One region of the Pseudomonas sp. NFX71 genome, then DNA from elsewhere that is predicted to be linked to it. Evidence: predicted binding sites of a transcription regulator. Region 1 holds the regulator's gene; the other holds the start of a gene.
What was found. Region 1 encodes sigma-54, which starts transcription at its own class of promoters, with help from an activator protein. Its sites were predicted from a motif close to ANTGGCATNNANNTTGCTNT; they were not measured.
Positions count from the first base shown of each region.

Region 2: the regulator sigma-54 is predicted to act here: its motif matches at 2,301-2,320, upstream of glnK (P-II family nitrogen regulator).

Region 1 is NZ_CP182230.1:2,914,181-2,923,792, reverse strand. It holds gene murA (UDP-N-acetylglucosamine 1-carboxyvinyltransferase) at 1-237, opposite strand, end outside; gene ACM1ZW_RS13385 (BolA family protein) at 260-499, opposite strand; gene ACM1ZW_RS13380 (STAS domain-containing protein) at 613-918, opposite strand; gene ACM1ZW_RS13375 (MlaC/ttg2D family ABC transporter substrate-binding protein) at 915-1,571, opposite strand; gene mlaD (outer membrane lipid asymmetry maintenance protein MlaD) at 1,583-2,050, opposite strand; gene mlaE (lipid asymmetry maintenance ABC transporter permease subunit MlaE) at 2,050-2,847, opposite strand; gene ACM1ZW_RS13360 (ATP-binding cassette domain-containing protein) at 2,847-3,656, opposite strand; gene ACM1ZW_RS13355 (KpsF/GutQ family sugar-phosphate isomerase) at 3,932-4,906, shown strand; gene ACM1ZW_RS13350 (KdsC family phosphatase) at 4,906-5,430, shown strand; gene lptC (LPS export ABC transporter periplasmic protein LptC) at 5,438-6,010, shown strand; gene lptA (lipopolysaccharide transport periplasmic protein LptA) at 5,997-6,545, shown strand; gene lptB (LPS export ABC transporter ATP-binding protein) at 6,545-7,270, shown strand; gene ACM1ZW_RS13330 (RNA polymerase factor sigma-54) at 7,456-8,949, shown strand; gene hpf (ribosome hibernation-promoting factor, HPF/YfiA family) at 9,024-9,332, shown strand; gene ptsN (PTS IIA-like nitrogen regulatory protein PtsN) at 9,345-9,612, shown strand, end outside.
Region 2 is NZ_CP182230.1:1,692,158-1,701,769, reverse strand. It holds gene ACM1ZW_RS07910 (YifB family Mg chelatase-like AAA ATPase) at 1-632, opposite strand, end outside; gene ACM1ZW_RS07905 (Bro-N domain-containing protein) at 903-1,427, opposite strand; gene ACM1ZW_RS07900 (accessory factor UbiK family protein) at 1,848-2,108, opposite strand; gene glnK (P-II family nitrogen regulator) at 2,526-2,864, shown strand; gene ACM1ZW_RS07890 (ammonium transporter) at 2,900-4,237, shown strand; gene ACM1ZW_RS07885 (secondary thiamine-phosphate synthase enzyme YjbQ) at 4,451-4,876, shown strand; gene sutA (transcriptional regulator SutA) at 4,978-5,298, shown strand; gene ACM1ZW_RS07875 (HAD family hydrolase) at 5,499-6,203, opposite strand; gene xerC (tyrosine recombinase XerC) at 6,200-7,099, opposite strand; gene ACM1ZW_RS07865 (DUF484 family protein) at 7,102-7,827, opposite strand; gene dapF (diaminopimelate epimerase) at 7,841-8,671, opposite strand; gene lysA (diaminopimelate decarboxylase) at 8,676-9,612, opposite strand, start outside.

The DNA of each region.
Region 1 (9,612 bases):
GATGGTGCGCGGGTCGATTTCGACGCTCAGTTTCTCGTCGATCACCGGCTCGATGCCCATGCGACCGAACAGCTCGATCATGGTGGTGATGTCATGCAGGTGCGGCAGGTTGGCAACGGTAACCGGGCCATCGCACAGCAAGGTGGCAGCCAGGATCGGCAGGGCAGAGTTCTTCGCCCCGGAAATGCGGATCTCGCCATCAAGACGAGCGCCACCGGTAATAATCAATTTATCCATAAGAATCTCGACGCCCTTGGGCTCAGGTGCGCTCGGCCCAGGCCGCGCTGCTGAAAAATTTCATAGTGACCGCATGGATGCTGCCATCGGTGATCCATGGGTTCAAATGGGCATAGACCTGCTGCTGACGCTTCACCGGGCTCAACGCCGCCAGTTCATCGCTAATCACATTCAGCTGGAAATTGCAGCCTTCGCCTTCAACTTCCACCTTGGTGTTTGGCAGCTTTCCTTCAAGGAAGCTCTTCACTTCTACGGCCTGCATGCTCAACCTCAATCGGCGCCCTGTGCGCGCGGGTCGGACATCATACAAAAAAGCCCCGCGCCTGCGAACCCCGCGAAGCAGGACTCTGACGGGGGGCTTTCTTATCGATGCGGTTAGGGATGCGCCAACAGCTCGGTCAATTCACTGACCTGAGCAATTTCGCGCATGTCTTCGGGCATTGCACGGATGCTCAGCGGCTTGCCGGCCTCCTGAGCATCACGCATGAAACACAGCAGCAGCGACAAGCCGACACTGCTGGACTTCAACACCGCCGAACAATCCACCACCAAGGCGGCGGCCTTGCTGGCCTTGATCAGCGCCTGGCCCTGCTTGCGCAGGCCCGGGCCGGTGCGGTAGTCGAGCATGCCGCTGAGCATCAGCTCGCCGGATTCGCTCATGCGAATGGCCGATACACTCATTGGGCTTGCTTCTCAGGCGTTTGCTTCTCGCTGGCTTCCTTGGCTTTGGCGACTTCACCGGCCCAACCATTGATGGTCTTGTCCAGGTCGTTGCCATTGCGCTGCATCGCATCGGCGAACTGATCGCGGAACAGCTTGCCGATGTTGATGCCATTGATGATCACGTTGCGCAACTTCCACTCGCCACTGATCTTTTCGAGCGTGTAGGACACAGGATAGATCGCGCCGTTGCTGCCCTTGACCGTCATGCCAACGCTGGTGCGGTCTCCCGACTCATCCTTGGCAGGGTCGACGACGATGCCCTGATTGTTGTACTCGAGCAAGGCGTTGCCATAGAACTGGAACAGGCCCTTCTTGAAGTTTTCTTCAAAGGCCTTCATCTGCGCAGGCGTGGCCTTGCGCGAATACTTGACCGTCATGATGCTCTTGGAAATGCCCTCGGCATCCACGACAGGGCCGACGATGGTATTCAGCGCCGTGTAAAAGTCCTGCGGATCCTGCTTGTACTTCTCTTTGTTGGCAGACAGATCCGCCAACAACCGGGTCGTGGTGTCCTGTACCAGATCGTGCGCGGAAGGCGCCGCCACGGCGTTAGCCATCAACGGCAGGGCCGCGAGTAATACCAACAGGCCACGTCGCAAGGTAGAGATCATTCAAAAGCTCCTCATTTGGCGTCTTTGCTAACGGTATTGAGCAGGAATTTACCGATCAGGTCCTCGAGCACCAGCGACGACTGGGTGTCATGGATGGTTCCACCATCCTTGAGCAGGCCTTCTTCGCCGCCCACGCTGATACCGATGTATTTCTCGCCCAACAGGCCAGCAGTCAGAATAGATGCAGTGGAGTCAGTCGGCAGGTTATCCACGCGCTTTTCCAATTGCATCGTCACCCGACCGGTGAAACTGTCGCGGTCCAGATCGATCGCCGTGACCTTGCCGATGGTCACACCGGCCATGGTCACTTTAGCTCTGACCGTCAAACCGGCGATATTGTCGAAATAGGCATAAAGTTTATACGTATCGGTGGTTGAGCTCGGGGACAGGCCACTCACCCGCAACGCCAGCAACAGCAAAGCCAGGATGCCAGCCAGCAAGAAAAGGCCGACACCGATTTCCAGGGTGCGGTTTTGCATCAGAAATCTCCAAACATCAAGGCGGTCAGAATAAAGTCCAGGCCGAGTACAGCCAACGAGGCATACACAACGGTCTTGGTAGTGGCACGACTGATCCCCTCGGAGGTGGGCTCGCAGTCATAGCCTTGGAATACGGCGATCCAGGTCACGACAAAGGCGAAGACGATACTTTTGATGATGCCGTTGAGCACATCGTCAGTGAACGTCACGCTGTTCTGCATGTTGGACCAGTAGGAACCTTCATAGACACCCAGCCAGTCGACGGCCACCCAAGAACCGCCCCAGATACCCACCACGCTGAAAATCATCGCCAGCACCGGCAGGGAAATGAAGCCGGCCCACAGGCGCGGGGCAATGATGTACTTGAGCGGGTCGACACCAATCATTTCCAGACTGGACAGCTGCTCGGTGGATTTCATGTTGCCGATTTCAGCCGTCAGGGCCGAACCGGCGCGTCCGGCGAACAACAATGCAGTGACCACGGGGCCCAGTTCGCGCAGCAAGGTCAGGGCAACCATCTGCCCGACCGCCTGCTCCGAACCGTAGCTGGACAGAATATTGAACCCTTGCAGCGCCAGCACCATGCCGATGAACACCCCGGAGACCACAATGATCACCAGGGACATCACGCCCACCGAATGCAGCTGCTTGATCAGCAGGCCGAAACCGCCCCCGATGCCGCCACGGCCGAGCAAGGCATGGAACAGGAAGATCGCCGAACGGCCGAACACCGCCATCACATCGATGCCGCCGTGACCGAAACGACGTACGCGTTCTAATAGTGAAATCTTGCGCATCAACGCTTCCCCAGAAGATCTGCGCGGTAATCCGTCGCTGGAAAGTGGTATGCGACCGGACCGTCGGGATCGCCGGTCATGAATTGACGAATACGCGGCTCCTGCGAATTCATCAGCTCCTCGGGAGTGCCCTGCCCCAACACTTGCCCATCGCCCACCACATAAATGTAATCGGCAATGCTGGCCGTCTCGGCCAGATCGTGGGAAACCACGATACTGGTGATACCCAGCGCATCGTTGAGCAAACGGATCAGGCGCACCAACACGCCCATGGCGATAGGGTCCTGGCCGACGAAGGGTTCGTCATACATGAGAATCTGCGGATCAAGGGCAATCGCCCGCGCCAGCGCGACACGGCGCTTCATGCCGCCGGACAGCTCGTCAGGCATCAGGTCGATGGCGCCACGCAGGCCCACGGCCTGTAATTTGAGCAGGACGATGTCCCGGATCATTTCTTCCGGAAGCTCGGTATGAACGCGCAGGGGAAAGGCAACGTTCTCGAACACGTCGAGATCGGTAAACAGTGCGCCACTCTGAAACAGCACGCCCATGTGTTTACGCGCATCGAACAAATCACTGCGCGACAGTTTCGGCAGGTTCTGACCGTTGACCCAGACTTCGCCCTTGGTCGGACGCAATTGGGCGCCCATCAAACGCAACAGTGTGGTCTTGCCACACCCGGAAGGCCCCATGATGCCGGTGACCTTGCCGCGCGGAATACGGATATCGACGTTATTGAAAATGCTGCGCGCACCGCGCTTGAAGGTCAGTCCCTTCAGCTCGACCGCGTAGGCGTTATCGGCACTCATCTAAACTCCTTGCGATGCAGCCTCTCACTCGGACGCCTGACTTCCTTGCGAAAGCACATACCTCCCGGGCAGGCCGAACTGGCGGCGAACTATATCACTGCAAAGGCCAAGCGCCCAAGGGCCAAGCCTGGCCTTGTTCAGCAACCTGAGCGGTAAAAAGCTTTATTTAGAGGGATTCGGTAACAGGGAATGTCAAAGCGCGACGAACTTGCGTGAGGGTTTCGATCATTACCGCTATAATCGCCGCCTTTTCATCAGGCTATACGATTTCTGACATGAGCCAATCCAGCGACCTGATTCAATCAGCACAACGCACCATCCGCCTCGAACTGGAAGCCGTACAAGGCTTGCTGCCCCATATCGACGCAGATTTCGTACGCGCTTGCGAGATGATTCTGGCCAGCAAAGGCCGCGTAGTCGTGGTCGGCATGGGCAAATCCGGACATATCGGCAACAAGATTGCCGCTACCCTGGCCAGCACCGGCACCACGGCTTTCTTCGTGCACCCGGCCGAAGCCAGCCACGGCGACATGGGCATGATCACCCGTGACGACATCATCCTGGCCCTGTCGAACTCCGGTTCCACCAATGAAATCGTCACCCTGCTGCCGTTGATCAAACGCCTGGGCATCAAGTTGATCAGCGTGACCGGCAACCCCGACTCTCCGCTGGCCAAGGCCGCCGAAGTCAATCTCAACGTGCATGTCGAACACGAAGCCTGTCCGCTGAACCTGGCGCCGACATCGTCGACCACTGCCGCCCTGGTCATGGGCGACGCCCTGGCCGTTGCGCTGCTCGAAGCCCGCGGCTTTACCGCTGAAGACTTTGCCTTTTCCCACCCTGGTGGCGCGCTGGGCCGACGCCTGCTGTTGAAAGTGGAAAACGTCATGCATGCCGGGCAGGAGCTGCCGCAAGTCCAGCGCGGCACACTGCTCAAGGACGCGCTGATGGAAATGACCCGCAAGGGTCTGGGCATGACCGTCATCCTGGAAGCCGACGGCACACTCGCCGGGATCTTCACCGACGGCGATTTGCGTCGCACCCTGGATCGCAGCATCGATATTCACAGTGCGACGATCGACCAGGTCATGACCGCCCACGGCAAGACTGCCCGCGCCGAGATGCTCGCCGCCGAGGCCCTGAAAATCATGGAAGACCATAAAATCAACGCGCTGGTCGTGGTCGACAGCGAAGACCGTCCGGTCGGCGCCTTGAACATGCACGACTTGCTGCGTGCGGGAGTAATGTAATGAGCACGGACCTGCTGCAACGCGGCAAACAGATCAAACTGGCCGTCTTCGACGTCGATGGCGTCCTGACCGACGGGCGTTTGTACTTCCTTGAAGACGGCAGCGAATTCAAGACCTTCAACACGCTCGACGGCCAGGGTATCAAGATGTTGATGGCAGCCGGCGTACAGACCGCTATCATCAGCGGCCGCAAGACACCGGTGGTCGAGCGACGGGCAAAGAACCTCGGCATTCCCCACCTGTATCAGGGGCGCGAAGATAAACTGGTGGTGCTGGACGAACTTCTCGCCCAACTCAACCTAAGCTATGAGCAAGTCGCCTACCTTGGTGACGACCTGCCAGACCTGCCGGTGATTCGCCGCGTAGGCCTGGGCATGGCGGTGGCCAATGCCGCCGGCTTCGTGCGTGAACACGCCCATGGCATCACCCAGGCCCGTGGTGGCGAGGGTGCCGCCCGCGAATTCTGCGAATTGATCCTGCGCGCCCAGGGCCGCCTCGATGCGGCCAACGCCGCGTACCTGTGAGCCAACTATGCTGAGCAAGAAATTTCGCAACATCCTGGTGTTCGGTTGCATCGCAGCAATTTTTGCGGCGGTCGGCTACTGGAACATCAGCCCGGAACGCTTCCTCGACCAGCCGGTGGCAAAGGTCGATGAAAGCGCGATCGACTATTACGCACTCAACGCCCACAGCGTGCAGTACCTGCCGGACGGCAAACTGCAGTACGAAATGACGTCGGACAAGGTTGAACACCTGAAGGCGACCGAAGTGACGCTGTTGACCAATCCGGACCTGAACCTGTTCCGCGGCACCCAATTCCCCTGGCACGTCCAGAGCGAACACGGTGAAGTCAATCCGGATGGCACCCAGGTCGAGCTGATCGACTCGGTGCGCATCACCCGTTTCGACGAGAAAAACCGCAAGACCCTGATTACCACCACCCGCATGACAGTGTTCCCGCAGCAGCAATATGCGCAGACCGATCAACCCGTTAGAATCGACGGCGCTGGTGGTGTCTCGACTGGCAAGGGAATGAAAGCGTATTTGAAAGAAAGCAGGATACACCTGCTATCGAACGTAAGAGGACAGTATGAGGCTCGTTAAAACTCTCCCTATTTTGCTCGGTCTGGGCGCAGCACTGGGAAGCGTGAGCGCCTGGGCTCTGCCGAACGATCAACAGCAGCCTATCCGCATTCAGGCCGACGACGCCCAACTGGACGACAAGAATGGCGTTGCCACCTACACCGGCGATGTGATCATTACCCAGGGCTCGATGAAGGTTACCGGCAACAAGGTCACCATCACCCGCACCGCAGCCGGCGACATTGACGTCGTGACTTCGGTCGGCAACCTGGCCTACTTCGAGCAGTTGCAGACCGCTGGCGACACCAAACCAGTTCAGGGGTACGGCGTGACTATCCAGTACCACGCCTCCCAAGACCGCGTCGTGCTGATCGATAAGGCGAAAGTCATCGACAAGGACGGCAACGTTACCCAAGGCGAGAAAATCGTCTACGACACCAATAAAAAGCTCGCCAGCGCCGGCCGTGCCACAGGCACCAACGTGACCGAATCGCGCCCGCGGATCGACATGGTGATCCAGCCGAAAAAGAAAACCGAAGAGCAAAAGGCCCCGTAATGGCAACTCTGAAAGCTCAGCATCTGGCCAAGAGCTACAAGAGCCGCCAGGTCGTGCGCGACGTCAGCCTGTCCATCGACAGCGGTCAGATCGTCGGCCTGCTTGGTCCTAACGGCGCCGGCAAGACCACCTGCTTCTACATGATCGTCGGCCTCGTCCAGGCCGATCAGGGCCGCGTCCTGATCGACGATCTGGACGTCAGCCACCAGCCGATGCACGGTCGTGCGAAGGCCGGTATCGGCTATCTTCCACAAGAAGCGTCGATCTTCCGCAAACTCTCGGTTGCCGACAACATCATGGCAATCCTCGAGACCCGCAAGGAACTCGACAAGGCCGATCGCCGCAAAGAGCTGGAAAGCCTGCTGCAGGAATTCCACATCAGCCACATCCGGGACAACCTCGGCATGAGCCTGTCCGGTGGTGAACGCCGCCGCGTGGAAATCGCCCGTGCACTGGCAACCAACCCGAAATTCATCCTCCTCGACGAACCCTTCGCCGGTGTGGACCCGATTTCGGTGGGCGACATCAAGCAGATCATCTACCACCTCAAGGCCAAGGGCATTGGCGTGCTGATCACCGACCACAACGTCCGTGAGACCCTGGATATCTGCGAAACCGCCTACATCGTCAACGATGGCCAGCTGATCGCCGAAGGTGATTCTGCCACCATCCTGGCCAACGACCTCGTGAAAGAAGTCTATCTGGGCCATGAGTTCCGCCTGTAAGCATCAGGGCGTCTCTGGCTAGTCGCCGAGCGCTTGTCTCGATAAAAAATCAACAATTTTTTATTGTTACAGCGCTCTAGGCAAACGTTGCAGTTTCAGGCATATAATTTGCTTATGTTTGGCGCTCCGGCGCCCTGTAGTGGATGGCGCATGTGCGCCGGCGAATAAGGTGTTAAGCCCCTGCCATGAAACCATCGCTAGTCTTGAGAATGGGCCAGCAGCTGACGATGACACCGCAGCTGCAACAGGCCATCCGCCTGCTCCAATTGTCGACCCTGGACCTGCAACAGGAAATCCAGGAAGCCCTGGAGTCCAATCCGATGCTCGAACGCCAGGAAGAAGGCGACGACTTCGATAACGCCGACCCCTTGGCCGACAAAGCCGAACAGCAACCCAACGCCGATGTTTCAGAGCCCTCCTACCAGGAAACCGCCCCGACGGTGGACAACCTCGATGAGGGCGACTGGAACGAGCGCATTCCCAACGAACTGCCCGTCGACACCGCATGGGAAGACGTCTACCAGACCAGCGCCAGCAGCCTGCCGAGCAACGATGACGACGAGTGGGATTTCACCACCCGCACATCGGCCGGTGAAAGCCTGCAAAGCCATCTCTTGTGGCAATTGAACCTGGCGCCGATGTCCGACACCGATCGTCTGATCGCCGTGACCCTGATCGATTGCATCAACAACCAGGGCTACCTGGACGAAACCCTCGAGGAAATCCTCGAAGCTTTCGATCCGGAACTCGACATCGAACTGGACGAAATCGAAGCCGTCCTGCATCGCATCCAGCAATTCGAGCCGGCCGGCATCGGCGCCCGCAACCTTGGTGAATGCCTGCTGCTGCAATTGCGCCAGCTGCCCGCCAAGACGCCTTGGCTGGCCGAGGCCAAGCGCCTGGTCACCGACTATATCGACTTGCTCGGCAGCCGCGACTACAGCCAGCTGATGCGCCGCATGAAGCTGAAGGAAGACGAACTGCGCCAGGTCATCGAACTGGTACAGAGCCTCAACCCACGCCCTGGCTCGCAGATCGAGTCCAGTGAAGCCGAATACGTGGTCCCCGATGTGATCGTGCGCAAGGACAACGAGCGCTGGCTGGTAGAACTGAATCAGGAATCGGTACCGCGACTGCGGGTCAACGCTCAATACGCCGGTTTCGTGCGTCGCGCCGACACCAGCGCCGACAACACCTTCATGCGCAATCAGTTGCAAGAGGCCCGCTGGTTCATCAAGAGCCTGCAAAGCCGTAACGAAACCCTGATGAAAGTTGCCACCCAGATCGTCGAGCATCAACGCGGCTTTCTGGAATACGGCGACGAAGCGATGAAACCGCTGGTCCTGCATGACATCGCCGAAGCGGTGGGCATGCACGAATCGACGATTTCACGGGTGACCACGCAAAAATTCATGCATACCCCTCGGGGCATATATGAGCTGAAATACTTTTTCTCCAGCCACGTCAGCACCTCCGAAGGCGGCGAATGCTCGTCCACGGCGATCCGCGCGATCATCAAAAAACTGGTTGCTGCGGAAAATCAGAAAAAGCCGTTGAGTGACAGCAAGATCGCTGGTTTACTGGAGGCACAAGGCATTCAGGTGGCTCGCCGCACCGTCGCCAAGTACCGCGAATCCCTCGGGATCGCGCCTTCGAGCGAACGCAAGCGGTTGATGTAGAGCCACGCCACAGCGTTCCAGTGGTAGATCATCTGATCTACCGCTTTATGCACTGGCAACGAAGGAGAAGCTGTATGCAAGTCAACATCAGTGGACACCAACTGGAAGTGACCGAACCTCTTCGCACCTACATCGGCGAAAAACTCGAACGATTAGAGCGGCATTTCGACAAGATCACCAACGTGCAAGTCACGATGACGGTCGAGAAGCTGAAGCAGAAAATCGAAGCCACGCTGCATATTCCCGGCAATGAAGTGGTCGCAAACGCGGAACATACCGACATGTACGCGGCGATCGACGCGCTGACCGACAAGCTGGATAAACAACTCAAAAAGCATAAGGAAAAGACCCAAAGCCTCCTCCAGGGCGCGACCGGTCGTTAACACTCCCAACCCATGATCCTACTTGAAAGCATCCTGACCCCCGGCCGTTCCCTCGTGAACGTGCCGGGCGGCAGCAAAAAGAAAGCCCTCGAGCAAATTGCCAACCTTATCCATAAAGAAGTGCTGGATCTGGAGATGCAAGATGTCTTCGAGGCTTTGATTGCCCGTGAAAAACTTGGCTCGACCGGTTTTGGTAACGGCATCGCTATCCCCCACTGCCGCCTGAAAGGCTGCACCTCGCCCATCAGTGCCTTGATGCACCTGGATGCCCCCATCGATT
Region 2 (9,612 bases), 1.2 Mb from region 1:
GCCCCGGCCGCTGCAATCAGCAAAGCGCGCTTGGCTGAGAGTTGGCCTTGCACTTCATTCAAGTCGGGGTAGGGTTTGCTGGCGTAGAGCAGACCGTTGGAGACGTAAGGCTCGACGGGTGTGTGACCGTTGAAATGCGCGACCGCCTCCAGCAAATGATCCACCGCAATGACTTTCAGCCCCGACGCCAGGCAGGCTTCCTCGGCATTCGCCCGAGGCACCATCAACGAGCGTCCAGCCTTGCGCGCCGCCAGTGCCGCCGGCAACACACCTCTCACCGCACGCACCGCGCCGGACAGTGCCAGCTCCCCCAGGCATTCCACATCGTCCAGCGTCAACGTCGGCACCTGCACGCTGGCCGACAGAATCCCCAAGGCAATCGCCAGATCGAACCGCCCGCCGTCCTTGGGCAAATCCGCAGGCGCCAGATTCAACGTGATGCGCCGTGCCGGAAACTGCAGGCCTGAATTGATGATCGCGCTACGTACTCGATCCTTGCTTTCCTTCACTGCTGCTTCGGGCAGACCGACCATGGTCAGTGATGGCAAACCGTTAGCCAGATGAACTTCGACGGTGACGGCGGGCGCATCCACGCCAATCTGGGCGCGGCTGTGGACGATGGAGAGGGACATGGTCGTTCCTTGAGCTTTACGGGGGCCGCTTCCTGCGGGTTTTTGAAGGGTAGTCGGGAGGTGGTGATTTAGCGTGGCGGCGCAGGCGCCAAATTTTCGCAGGATGTTGCGAATGGTTTGGTCTGAATCGCGGGCGAAAAAAAACCGTCTTGAGGAGACGGTTTTTCGATTGCAGGCTTTGGTGAGGCCAAGGCCTGCGTACCCTCAGTGGATACACTCGCGTGCGTTGAAGTTATGCATGTTTGATGGCCGATGCAAGTAGTCGGAAACTCAAAGCGACTGCAATACTCGTGAAGCTCGCTTCCACCACGATCCCACCGGGTGTCTTGCCTGCTCCCGCTCCGTCATCATCAGCGGAACATCCTGCAGCCGAATCCACGGCTGGTTATTCCAGTGCAGCAAACTCAGTGACATTTCCGGCCAGTTCAGCAGGCTCAGAATCGGGCGTTCGGTTGACGTCGGTTGTTGGGCATCTCTGAGGGCTGGCACTACGTCGTGGGTCAGCCATTCACGCATGCCTCGGTATTCGGGGCAGTAGTGGTAGACGAGTAGGGCGTAGACGCCGGATTCGCTGATCAGCAGGGTGTTTTCGAGGATGCCGTGAATGACGACTCGCGCGGATTGATGTTGATCGGGATCGAGTTTTCGGACGGCGCGTTCGTCGAGGTAAAGGCGAAGCAGACGGCCCAGGTCTCGGGCGCTGAACCACGGCTGGTTTTCGATCAAAAGCGCGTGGAGGTGGAGTTTGTGGCGGGTGAAGACGTGAGGGACTAGATAAGCGTTATCGCAACTCATTAATACAGCTCCTTTTGCTAAAGAGGCTGCCGTCAATCGTCGCCAAACAATTGGGTGGCAGCTGTACGCGGGTTGGCGAACCGGAGCAAAAGGAACCCGGCAGACCCGAAGGTCTCCCACGCACAGCCGCCATGACTCGAGAGATGGTCGTCGTACGCCTTAAGCTTCCAGGTCGCCAAACCCAGTGCTGAATATTCAGCTGAGAATGAGCTTAGGAGCCTGGGCTTCACGGCGCTATCGGACGGCGGTGGTGATCTTTGTAGGACGTTGCCGAGATGGTGGCGGGGCGGCAGATCAGAAGATTGCAGCCTTTGACAGGTCCTACAGGGTTGGTCTGGCCAGTGTGGGAAGGCTTGTAGACCGAGGTGACTCTAATCGCGAGCAGGCTCGCTCCCACAGGGGGCTGCGTTGTCAGCAGGGTTATTCGGCAGGCGGACTCAGCTTCGCTTCCAGCTCCGCAACCTTCGCTTCGAGGCTTTCCAGCCGTGCCCGGGTGCGTGCCAGCACGACCATCTGGCTATCGAACTCTTCCCGGCTCACCAGATCCAGTTTGCTGAACCCGCTCTGCAACAACGCCTTGAACTGGCTTTCGATTTCGCTTTTCGGCAGTGGGGTGTCGCCGCTGAAGAGGCGGGAGGCGGTGCCGGTCAGGGCGTCGAGGAAGTCTTTGGGCGCGAGCATGGGAAATGTCCTGAAAACAATGGCGGGCAGTGTATCACGCAGTGTCTATAGTCAATCCCGACCGCAGGGATGCACGCTTTTCGCGCATGCGGACGGACGGCACCGCACTGTTGTTGTGCGTTACGCGTCGTGCAATCGCGCGCAGCAAGCCACCGTGGCAGGCAAGCGCTTGATATCAGGGGTTTTTGGCGAGATGGCAAGCTTTCTGCTTAGTCGGTAGTAACCCATGCACTGATGCAGTCGCTGTGACGAATGCAGTGCGCCAAGCGGAACGGGGAAGTGTTTCGTGCGGAGCGGTTAGCTGGCGTCGGACGGGCAGGTAAGGCCGACGATGCGTTACAAAGCCAGGCACTGCGCTTAGACTTGAGTCGGGTTTGTTTTCCTGGGGCAAGTCCACCAATTCGGGAGAGAGTTTTCATGAAGCTAGTCACTGCCATCATCAAGCCGTTCAAGTTGGACGACGTGCGCGAGTCGTTGTCCGAGATCGGCGTGCAGGGCATTACCGTTACTGAAGTCAAAGGCTTCGGTCGGCAGAAGGGTCACACCGAGCTGTATCGCGGCGCGGAATACGTGGTCGATTTCCTGCCTAAGGTGAAGATCGATGTCGCCATTGACGACAAGGATCTGGACCGGGTTATCGAGGCGATAACCAAGGCGGCCAACACCGGCAAGATCGGTGACGGCAAGATCTTCGTGGTCAATCTGGAACAGGCGATTCGCATCCGTACCGGCGAAACCGATACCGACGCAATCTAAGCCGCCACAAACCCAACGCCCCAGGAGAAAACAATATGACTCTGCGTAAATTCGCAGGGCTAGGAGCCCTGTTGTCCCTCGTAATGCCCAGCCTTGCTTTGGCGGCAGACGAAGTGGCGGCCCCAGTCCTCAATTCCGGCGATACCGCCTGGATGCTGACCTCGACAGCCCTCGTGCTGTTCATGACCATTCCCGGCCTCGCGCTGTTCTACGGCGGCATGGTTCGTTCCAAAAACATTCTTTCCGTGATGATGCAGTGCTTCGCCATTACCGGTCTGATCAGCATTCTGTGGGTCATTTATGGCTACAGCATCGCGTTCGATACCACCGGCATGGAACAGGGCGTCGTCAATTTCAACTCGTTCTTCGGCGGCATGGGCAAGGCTTTCCTCGCCGGTGTCACGCCAGCCAGCCTGACCGGTCCTGCGGCGCTGTTCCCTGAGGCGGTGTTCATCACCTTCCAGATGACTTTCGCCATCATTACCCCGGCGCTGATCGTCGGTGCCTTCGCCGAGCGGATGAAATTCTCCGCGATGCTGATCTTCATGGGCATCTGGTTCACCCTGGTGTATGCACCGATCGCGCACATGGTCTGGTCCGGCAACGGCGGCCTGATGTGGGACTGGGGCGTGCTGGACTTCGCCGGCGGCACCGTGGTGCACATCAACGCCGGTGTGGCCGGTCTGGTGGCGTGCATCGTGCTCGGCAAGCGTAAAGGCTTCCCGACCACCCCGATGGCACCGCATAACCTCGGTTACACCCTGATGGGCGCGGCGATGCTGTGGGTCGGCTGGTTCGGCTTCAACGCCGGTTCCGCTGCAGCAGCCAACGGCACGGCCGGCATGGCGATGCTGGTGACTCAGATCGCAACGGCCGCCGCCGCACTGGGCTGGATGTTCGCCGAGTGGGTCACCCACGGCAAACCAAGCGCACTGGGTATCGCGTCGGGTGTTGTGGCCGGTCTGGTCGCCATCACGCCAGCCGCTGGCACCGTGGGCCCGATGGGCGCGCTGGTGATCGGCCTGGCAGCGGGCGTGGTGTGCTTCTTCTGCGCCACCACCCTGAAACGCAAGCTCGGCTATGACGATTCCCTGGACGCCTTCGGTGTGCATGGTATCGGCGGTATCCTCGGCGCGATCCTGACTGGTGTGTTCGCTGCACCGTCGCTGGGTGGCTTCGGCACCGTTACCGACATCGCCGCACAAGTCTGGATTCAGTGCAAAGGCGTGGGCTTCACGGTGATCTACACCGCGATCGTCACTTACATCATTCTCAAGGTGCTGGACGCCGTCATGGGTCTGCGTATCACCGAAGAAGAAGAGGCCGTCGGTATCGATCTGGCACTCCACAACGAACGCGGCTACAACTTGTAAGCACGCGCATAAAAATTTGCCCGGCTTGCCGGGCATTTTTTTGTCTGGGATTTGTCAGTGAAGGACCTGCTGAAAGGTTTTTTCGTACACGTTTAAGGGCGTTTACGACGGGCGTTTTTCTGCGGCCAATGGCTTACATGATTGAAGGAATATTAGGGCCTTTGTTTTTTCCCAGAGCGCGCTAGAATGCGCCCCGAACGTGCGGAGAACTGTATGTGGCAACAGACTCTGATTACCCTGCGGGCGAGGCCCCGGGGCTTTCATCTGGTAACGGACGAGTTACTCGCCGGCCTGCCTGAAATCAAGGCGTGTCGGGTCGGTCTGTTGCATTTGTGGCTGCAGCATACCTCGGCGTCGTTGACCATCAACGAGAACGCCGATCCGGCGGTACGTCGCGACTTCGAACGATTTTTCAATCGTCTGATCCCACAAGGAACAGACGGCTATGAGCATAACGACGAAGGCCTGGACGACCTCCCGGCGCACTTCAAGGCCAGCGTGCTTGGCTGTCAGCTCAGTTTGCCGGTTTCGGCAGGCCGACTGGCGTTGGGGACCTGGCAAGGCGTTTATCTGGGCGAGCACCGTGATTTTGGCGGTGCCCGTAAAGTCCTCGCCACCTTGCACGGTGAAGAGGCATGAACCGCTGGTCACCAGTGGTTATCGAATTTTTCCGGCGGCTGTCGACAGACGGTGAAGCTGGGCTATAACTAATCTGCTTTTCGCAAGTCATGAGGTAGAACATGAGCGACGATGATCTGGAAAACGACGACCTCGAAGTAGGCGACGACGAAACCGAGGAAGGCCTGGAAGCTGCGACCGACGACGTCGTTGAAGACGACGGCGGGGAAGCGCCCGTTCCGACCGCCAAAGGAAAGGCCAAGGCTGCGGTATCGGTCGATGAGCTGCCGAGCGTCGAAGCAAAAAACAAGGAGCGCGATGCCCTGGCCAAAGCCATGGAAGAGTTCCTGGCCAAGGGCGGCAAGGTGCAGGAAGTGGAGGCCAATGTGGTCGCCGATCCTCCCAAGAAGCCTGACAACAAGTACGGCAGCCGGCCTATCTAAGCGCTTGCTTCCTGCTTGCTGAAAAAGCCCGCCGTCGCTGCGGGCTTTTTCATGGGAGGGATAAAATTTTCGGGGCGATGCAATCCCTTGTGGGAGCGAGCCTGCTCGCGATGGCGGTGTGTCAGCCACTATCTATTTTGAATGTTAAGTCCTCATCGCGAGCAGGCTCGCTCCCACAGGGTTTTGTGGTGTTTTCAGGATCAGTGTTGGGCGTTCCACCGCGCCAGCAACGCCGGCAATTCGGTCAGGCTGCGAATCTCGGCATCCGGCGACTTCTGCGCTTCCCACAATTTGCCTTGCGGGTTAAACCAGATCGCCCGCAACCCCGCCTGCTGCGCCCCGGCAATGTCATCACCCGGATGATCGCCAATATGCACCGCCGTTTGCGCGGTCGCGCCGCCACGCTGCAACGCTTCATGAAACAGTCGCGCATCCGGTTTGGCGATGCCAATGTCTTCGGCGCACAACGCAAACTTGAAGTAATCCGCCAGCCCCAACCGGCGCACATCGGCATTGCCGTTGGTGACCACGCCCAGCGCGTAGTGTTTCGCCAGGACCTCCAGAGTCGGCTCCACGTCGGGGAATACTTCGAGCTGGTGCCGCGCATGCAGAAACACTTCAAAACTCTGATCAGCCAGGTCGGACGCCTGGCCATGGTCATAGCCGGCCTCTTCCAGCGCATGGAACAGTACTCGCCGACGCAACGCGCTGATGCGATGTTTGAGTCCCGGTTCGCTGCTCAGGATGCGCTCGCGAATCGTCCACAAATGCTCCACCGGCACCGCGCCCAGATTCGGTGCATGTTCGGTCAGCCATTCACGCAGGATGGCTTCGGCGCTGACGATCACCGGGGCGGTGTCCCACAGGGTGTCGTCGAGGTCGAAGGTGATCAATTGGATCGTCATGAATCATCGCCCTTAATGCGTTTGGCCCGTGGATGGGCGCTGTCGTAGACCGTCGCCAGGTGCTGGAAGTCCAGGTGGGTGTAGATCTGGGTAGTCTTGATGTCCGAATGGCCGAGCAATTCCTGCACGGCTCGCAGGTCTTGCGAAGATTCCAGTAAGTGACTGGCGAAAGAATGTCGCAGCATGTGCGGGTGCAGGTTCTGCCCCAGCTCGCGCTCGCCAGCGGCCTTGACTCGCACCTGAATGGCCCGAGGACCGAGGCGCCGACCTTGCTGGCTGACAAACACCGCGTCATCTGCCGGATTGGTCATGGCGCGCAATGGCAACCACAACTCCAGCGCTTCGCGGGCCTTTTTACCCACCGGCAACAGTCGGGTCTTGCTGCCTTTGCCGAGCACCTGGACCATGCCGTCAGCCAGGTCCAGTTGATCGAGATTGAGTCCTGTCAGCTCCGACAGGCGCAAGCCGGAGGAGTAGAACAACTCCAGGATCGCCTGATCCCTGCGCGCCAGGAAATCATCCTCCACCGCACCTTCAAGCAGTTGCAGGGCGCGGTCAGTGTCGAGGGTCTTCGGCAGCCGTCGTTCGCCTTTCGGCGGCGCCAGACCGTTGGCCGGATCGTGATCGCACAGGCCTTCGCGATTCAGATAGTGATAGAGCCCGCGCACGGCCGAGAGCAGGCGCGCAAGGCTGCGCGACGATTGACCCTGGGAATGCAAGCGAGCGATCAGGCTGCGCAAGCGCTGAATATCCAGGGTGGCCCAGCTGTCGATGTTCTGTTTGACGCACCAGCCCAGCACCTTGTCGAGGTCGCGGCGATAGGCGTACAGCGTGTGGGGCGACACCTGCCGCTCACTGCGCAAGTGATCGCAGTAAGCGTCCAGTTGCCGTTCCACGATCAGCGTACCGAGCGAAGGGAGTTGTTGACCCGTGGCAGCACGCGGCCCATGACTTCGGCGATGTAGCTCAGGAACAGCGTGCCCACCGAGCTTTTGTAGTGCTGCGGATCACGGCTGGCGATGGCCAGCACGCCGTGGATGCCTTGATGGCTGATGGCGACGACGGCGGTGGAGCCAATCTGCTTGCGCTGCTCTTCACCGAACAGGAAGTCCAGTTCATGCTCGCGCAGGCTGCCGCTGACACTTTTGTCTTCCGAGAGCAAACCACCAATGGCGGTTTGCGCATCGGCGTGGGTCACCCAGCGGCCGACCGGCATCGGGTTGTCACCCAGCAGGATCAGGCTGACAAAAGGCACCTGAAAGTCCTGGCGCAGGCTGTCTTCGACGCTGATCACCACGTCTTCCAGGCTGCTGGCGTCCATCAAGGCGAGAATCAGGCGGCGTGTCTTGTCGAACAGGCGGTCGTTGTCGCGGGCCACGTCCATCAAGTGCGAGAGGCGATGGCGCAATTCGATGTTGCGATCGCGCAGGATGGTCATCTGGCGCTCGACCAGCGAGATGGTGTCGCCACGCTGGTGCGGAATGCGCATGGCCGGGAGTAGTTCTTCGTGCTCGACGAAGAAGTCCGGATGAGCCTCCAGGTACGCGGCAATCGCCGCCGCCTCAAGGCTTTCGGAAGGGGATTCGTCGGGCTGTCGGGCGGGAACCTGGGGCTTGTCGGTCATGGGTTTGACTCACTCAAAGACGTACTTGTCCTTCGTAAACACGGACTGCCGGGCCGGTCATCAAGACCGGTTGGCCTGGGCCTGCCCATTCAATGGACAGACGCCCGCCGGGCAGGTCGATCAATAGCGGCGAATCCATCCACCCCTGGCTGATCGCGGCCACTGCAGCAGCACAAGCGCCGGTGCCGCAGGCCTGGGTTTCCCCGGCACCGCGTTCCCAGACGCGCAACTGCGCGCGGTTCCGGTCGATGACCTGGAGAAAACCGACATTGACCCGCGCAGGAAAGCGCGGGTGATGTTCGATTTTCGGCCCCAGTTCATGCACCGGTGCGTTGTTGATATCCGTGACGCGCAACACCGCATGCGGGTTGCCCATCGACACGGCGGCCAGTTCAACGGCTGCGCCGTCGACGTCGAGCGAGTAGCTCAGCGCCTGACTGTCGGCAACGAACGGTATGTCGGCCGGCACCAGGCGCGGTGCGCCCATGTCGACGCTGATCTGGCCGTCGCTGCGGATATCCAGCTCGATAATGCCACTTTTGGTTTCGACGCGAATCTGCCGTTTTGCGGTCAGGCGCTTGTCGAGCACAAAACGGGCGAAACAGCGCGCACCGTTGCCGCACTGTTCCACTTCGGAGCCGTCGGAGTTGAAGATCCGATAGCGGAAATCCACGTCAGGGTTGCTCGGCGCTTCGACGATCAGCAACTGGTCGAAACCGATGCCGGTGTGCCGGTCGCCCCATTGCTTGGCATGCTTGGGCAGGATGTGCGCGTGCTGGCTGACCAGGTCGAGGACCATGAAGTCATTGCCCAGGCCGTGCATCTTGGTAAAACGCAGCAGCATGGTTTTACTCCGGCAGCAGGCTTTCGCCAGCAAACAACTCGGCTACCGTCTCACGGCGACGCACTTCAACTGCCTGATCACCGTCCACCAACACTTCGGCGGCACGGCCGCGGGTGTTGTAGTTGGAACTCATGACAAACCCATAAGCACCGGCCGAATGCACGGCCAGCAGGTCGCCTTCTTCCAGGGCCAGCTCACGATCCTTGGCCAGGAAATCGCCGGTCTCGCAGATCGGCCCGACGATGTCATAGGCACGTGCTGCGGTTTGACGGGGGCGCACGGCGGTGACGTCCATCCAGGCTTGATACAGCGCCGGACGGATCAGGTCGTTCATGGCCGCGTCGACGATGGCGAAATCTTTGTGTTCGGTGTGCTTGAGGTACTCGACCTGGGTCAGCAGCACGCCAGCATTGGCGACGATGAAGCGGCCCGGTTCGAACACCAGCGCCAGGTCGCGGCCGTCGAGACGCTCGCGCACGGCTTTGATGTAGTCGGCAGCCAGTGGCGGCTCTTCATCGCGATAACGCACGCCCAAACCACCACCGAGATCGATGTGGCGCAGGTAAATGCCGCAATCGCCGAGGCGGTCGACCAGGCCCAGCAGGCGGTCCAGGGCGTCGATGAATGGCGGCAGGGTGGTCAGTTGCGAACCGATGTGGCAATCGACGCCGACCACTTCGAGGTTCGGCAGTTGCGCGGCGCGGATGTACACGTCTTCGGCGTCGGCAATGGCGATGCCGAACTTGTTCTCTTTGAGACCGGTGGAAATGTACGGGTGGGTGCCAGCATCGACGTCCGGGTTCACGCGCAGCGAGATCGGGGCGCGAACGCCCAGCTCGGCGGCGACCACTTGCAGGCGCTCCAGCTCGTCGGTGGATTCGACGTTGAAGCAGTGCACGCCGACTTCCAGGGCGCGGCGCATGTCGTCACGGGTCTTGCCG